2 regions of the Methylobacterium sp. yr668 genome follow, and region 2 is predicted to be linked to the other one. Evidence: predicted binding sites of a transcription regulator. Region 2 holds the regulator's gene; the other holds the start of a gene.
The links. The regulator LexA, encoded in region 2, represses DNA repair genes until DNA is damaged. The targets are predictions, from matches to a motif close to TGTTCNNNNTGTGTTCNG.
Positions count from the first base shown of each region.

Region 1: dinB (DNA polymerase IV) is a predicted target of LexA. The motif match lies at 1,509-1,526, and genes of this name have one in related genera.

Region 1 is NZ_FOZY01000006.1:156,121-158,511, reverse strand. It holds gene BM419_RS09970 (hypothetical protein) at 1-120, opposite strand, end outside; gene dinB (DNA polymerase IV) at 405-1,487, opposite strand; gene rimO (30S ribosomal protein S12 methylthiotransferase RimO) at 1,696-2,391, opposite strand, start outside.
Region 2 is NZ_FOZY01000004.1:127,069-129,459, forward strand. It holds gene BM419_RS06945 (ComEC/Rec2 family competence protein) at 1-606, shown strand, start outside; gene lexA (transcriptional repressor LexA) at 600-1,328, opposite strand; gene BM419_RS06955 (hypothetical protein) at 1,579-2,028, shown strand; gene BM419_RS06960 (hypothetical protein) at 2,047-2,262, opposite strand.

The sequences.
Region 1 (2,391 bases), on a different contig from region 2:
GCCCCGGAGCTGGGCCGCGTTGGCGGCCCCGAAAGCGGATGTGCCGTCCGCGCGGGCGGCGCCCGCCGCGAGGGCCGATAGAAGCGCGGCGGCCAGGGCCAGGCGGGCGTGCTTCGGCATCGACAGGGTCCTTGTGTTCGCGCAGGCTCGAGAAACCCTGATCCGGACCGGATCGCTCCGCTCTGCGATCGACCCGGCCTTCCCGACGTGCGGAACCGCACAGGCGCCGTGTCGTGCATGACGGCGGCGGCTCCATCGCTTTCCGGTTGATGCTTCCCCACCGTCGTCGTTGCGAGTGGAGCGAGGCGATCCAGGGCCAGAGCCACGCTGACCGATGTCCTGCTGCCCTGGGTCACTTCGCTGCGCCCGTGATGACGGAGCGTGGGCCTGCCCCGGAGGCCGTGTCAGAGCGCCAGCCCGAGCTGGAGCGGCGCCTCCGGCGCGTCCTGCGCGAAGCCCGACAGCGACACCCCGATCAGCCGCGCGCTGCGGCGCAGGGGGAACAGGCCGGCGAGCAGGTCGAGGCCGATCCGCTCCAGGGCGGCCCGGTCGGCCACCGGCACGGCGAGGGACTTCGCCCGGGTGACCTGCGCGAAATCCGAGAACTTGAGCTTCAGGGTCACGGTCCGGGCGCGCATGCCCTTGGCGTCGGCGCCCGCCCAGACCTTGTCGAACAGCGGCGCCAGCCGGGCGGCCAGGACCTCGAAAGCGGCCGTGTCGTCCGAGAAGGTGGTCTCGGCGCCGATCGACTTGCGCACCCGGTGGGCGCGCACCGGCCGCGCGTCGATGCCCCGGGCGACCGCGTGGTAGTAGGCGCCCGCGGAGCCGAAGGTCTCGCGCAGGCGCTCCGGCGTCCAGGCGCGCAGATCCGCCCCGGTCTCGATCCCGAGCCGCTTCATCTTCGCCTCGGTGACCGGGCCGACGCCGTGGAACCGGCCGATCGGCAGCGCCGCCACGAAGTCCGGCCCCATGGCGGGGGTGATGACGAACAGGGCGTCGGGCTTGCGGTGGTCGGACGCCACCTTGGCGAGGAACTTGTTGTACGAGACCCCGGCCGAGGCGATGAGCCCGGTGCGCTCCAGGATCTCGGCCCGGATCGCCTTCGCCACGGCCGTCGCCGTCGGGAGGCCCAGGAGGTTCTCGGTGACGTCGAGATAGGCCTCGTCGAGGGCCACCGGCTCGATGATGGCCGTGTGCCGCGCGAAGACTGCCCGGATCTCCTCGGAGACCGCCCGGTAGACCTCGAAGCGCGGCTTCACGAACAGCAGGTCCGGGCACAGCCGCCGCGCGGTGGCCGACGGCATGGCGGAGCGGACGCCGAATTTTCGGGCCTCGTAGCTCGCAGCGGCCACCACCCCGCGCTCCCGGGAGCCGCCGACCGCCAGTGGCCGGCCGCGCAGCGACGGGTCGTCGCGCTGCTCCACGGAGGCGTAGAACGCGTCCATGTCGATGTGGATGATCTTTCGGAGCGCGACCTCCGGATCCATCGCCGCCTCGGGTCCCGACCAAGTTCCTGATCTGTTCCGAAAGACCGCGCGGGGCGGGCGGGGTCAAGCCGCGCCGGACGCGGCGTCAACAGGAGTCCGGTCCGCGCCCGTCGCGAGCGCAGCGAAGCGACGAGAGGGCAGCGCGACGTCCCCGAGCGCAGCGCATCCCTGGATTGCTTCGCTGCGCTCGCAAAGACGGGGTCTGCCGTCAGGCGACGCTGCCGTAGAGGTCGTAGGCCTCGGCCCGGTCGATCTTCACCGTGACGATGTCGCCGACCCGCACCGGGCGCCGGAACGCGGCGTGGACATTGCCGTCGATCTCCGGCGCGTCGGCCTTGGACCGGCCCCGCGCCACCCCGCCCTCGACGGAATCGACGATGACGGGCAGCCGCTTGCCGACCTTGGCCCGCTGCAGCCGGAGCGCGATGCCGTTCTGGGTCTCCATGAACCGGCGCTTGCGCTCGGCCTTCACCGCCGGCGGCACGAGGTCGCCCAGCGCGTTGGCGGTGGCGCCGGCCACCGGCTCGTACTCGAAGCAGCCGACCCGATCGAGCTTGGCCTCCTGCAGCCAAGCGAGCAGCTCCTCGAACTCGGCCTCGGTCTCGCCGGGGAAGCCGACGATGAAGGTCGAGCGGATCGCGAGGTCCGGGCAGGTCTGCCGCCAGCTGCGGATCCGGTCGAGCTGGCGCTCCTGGTTGCCGGGGCGGCGCATGCGCTTGAGCACGGAGGGGCTCGCGTGCTGGAGCGGCATGTCGAGGTAGGGCAGCACCTTGCCCTCGGCCATCAGCGGGATGACCTCGTCCACGTGCGGGTAGGGGTAGACGTAGTGCAGCCGCACCCAGGCGCCGAGCTCGCCGAGTTCCTTGGTGAGGTCGTAGAACTTGGCGCGGACCTGGCGGTCGCG
Region 2 (2,391 bases):
GTCCTCGCGGCCCGGCCCGACCACTACGACCTCTACGTCGACCGGCAGGGCGCGGGGGCCGCGGTGCGGGGCCCGGACGGGCGGCTCGCGGCCCTCGGCAGCCCTTCGGGCTTCGTCCTCGAGCAGTGGCTGAAGGCGGACGGCGACGGGCGGCGGCCCGCGGCGCTGATCGTCCGGTCGGGCAGCGGGCGCTGCGACCGGCTCGGCTGCACCGCCCGTCTGCCGGACGGGCGGGCGGTCGCCCTGGTCCGGGACAGGCGGGCCTTCCCGGAGGATTGCGCCCGCGCCGCGGTGCTGATCACGGGCCTCGCGGCGCCGCCCACCTGCACGGGGCCGCTGGTGATCGACCGGCGCGTCCTCGCCGCCCGCGGGGCCGTGGCCCTCCGGACCGACGGCGACGGCTTCGCCGCGCGCTACGCCCGGGACGACGGCCGCGCCGTGCCCTGGCGGCCGGCCGCAGGGCGCGGGCCGGGACCGCCGCGGCCGGTCACCGCGGAGCCGGGCGACCGCCCCGCGGAGGACGGGGTCGCCGCGACGCCGGAGGCCGACGCCGCGCCGGGCGGAGACCTCGCCCCCGGCGACGCGCCAGCCGAGCCGCTTCAGTAGCGGCGGACGAGGCTCACGAGGCGGCCCTGGATCCGGACCCGGTCGGGCCCGAGCACGCGGGTCTCGTAGGCCGGGTTGGCGGCCTCGAGGGCGATCGACGAGCCGCGGCGGCGAAGGCGCTTGAGCGTCGCCTCCTCGTCGTCGATCAGCGCCACGATGATGTCGCCGGTATTGGCCGTCTCCTGCTTGCGGATGACCACGAGGTCGCCGTCCAGGATGCCCGCCTCGACCATCGAGTCGCCGCGCACCTCGAGGGCGTAATGCTCGCCGCCGGCCACGAAGTCCGGCGACAGGGTGATGGCGTGGCTCTGGTTCTGGATCGCCGAGACGGGCGTACCGGCCGCGATCCGGCCCATGACCGGGATCGAGATGGCGCGGCCGGACTCGTCGATCATCCGCGTGCTCGCCGGGGCCGGCGGCTGCTTGGACTTACCGCCCTCGACCACGCTCGGCGTGAAGCGGCGCGGCTCGGCGGGAGCCTGAGTCGGCGGAGCGGCCTGGGTCAGGCTCTCGGGGATCCGGATCACCTCGATGGCGCGCGCCCGATTCGGGAGGCGCCGGAGGAAGCCGCGCTCCTCAAGTGCCGTGATCAGCCGGTGGATGCCGGATTTCGACTTGAGATCGAGGGCATCCTTCATCTCGTCGAACGACGGCGGGACACCGCATTCCTGCATCCGGCTCTGGATGAATCGCAGGAGGTCCAGCTGCTTGCGCGTGAGCATCGACGGGGGACTCGCGGCTTGGCGGACCGCCACGTGACGGTCTCCGAAACAAATCACGAACAGGTTAAACGTTCCGCAAGTGTTCCGCAAGAGTGGCACCGCTCGGCCCGGCGCGCCGCGGGCGCGCCCGCGGGAGAAGGTCGAGAAACGCATTGACGGCGCAAGCGGAGCCGTTTCAATGCATCGCGGCGCCCCGCCGGGAAGGCGGCGGACCCGGGGTGCGGGCTGGGACCCTCTTGGAATGACGAGGATGCGACGACCCGCAGCTCTGCTGCCCCTCGGCCTCGCCGCCCTCGGCCTCGCCGGCTGCACCACCGGATTCTCCTACATCTCGCGGAACTACGTGGCGCTCACTCCCCAGGTCGTCACGATCGGCTGCAAGGAGCCCTACGAGGTCTACGACAACCGGCAGCTGCGCCGGATGCTGATCGTGTCCAACGCCCTGCGCGAGTATACCGGCTGCAACCTGAGCGAGGTCCGGATCGATCCGGAGCCGGGCGCCACCCGGGTGAAGCGCTTCCGCACCGCCGCCCGGGCCTATCTCGACGAGACCGTGCGCGAGGATTGCCGGATCACCGGCGAGACCGTGTTCGATCCGCTGAAGACCGAGTTCGCCTACGCCTGCGACGCGCCGATCGAGAAGCGCGGCACCGTGGTCCCCCGCCTGCCGGGCCGCAATCCGGGCCTCGGCGTGCGCTGACCGGCCGGCGGCGCGTCCTCAGGCGCCCGGCTTCGGGAAGGTCCGCTCCGCGGCGTCGCCGGCGGCGGCCAGCAGGGCGCGGGCGAAGGCCCGGGCCTCCGTCCGGTCGAGCACGATCGCGGCGGTGACCGGCGCACCGCCGAGGTCGGCGAGGGCGAGTTCCAGGCGCACCCCGTCGGGCACGGCGCTCGCCTGAAGGCTCCAGCCGGAGCCCCGATCCGTGCTCTCCGCCATCGTGTTCCTCCCGCATGCCCGGCACGGCGCCGCGCGCCCACCGGAACGGCCAGGCCCGGGACCGCTCCCGGAGCCGCGCTCCGATCTTCCCTGCCTCGCCTGTCCGCGTTCCTCAAGGCCACAGGCCGC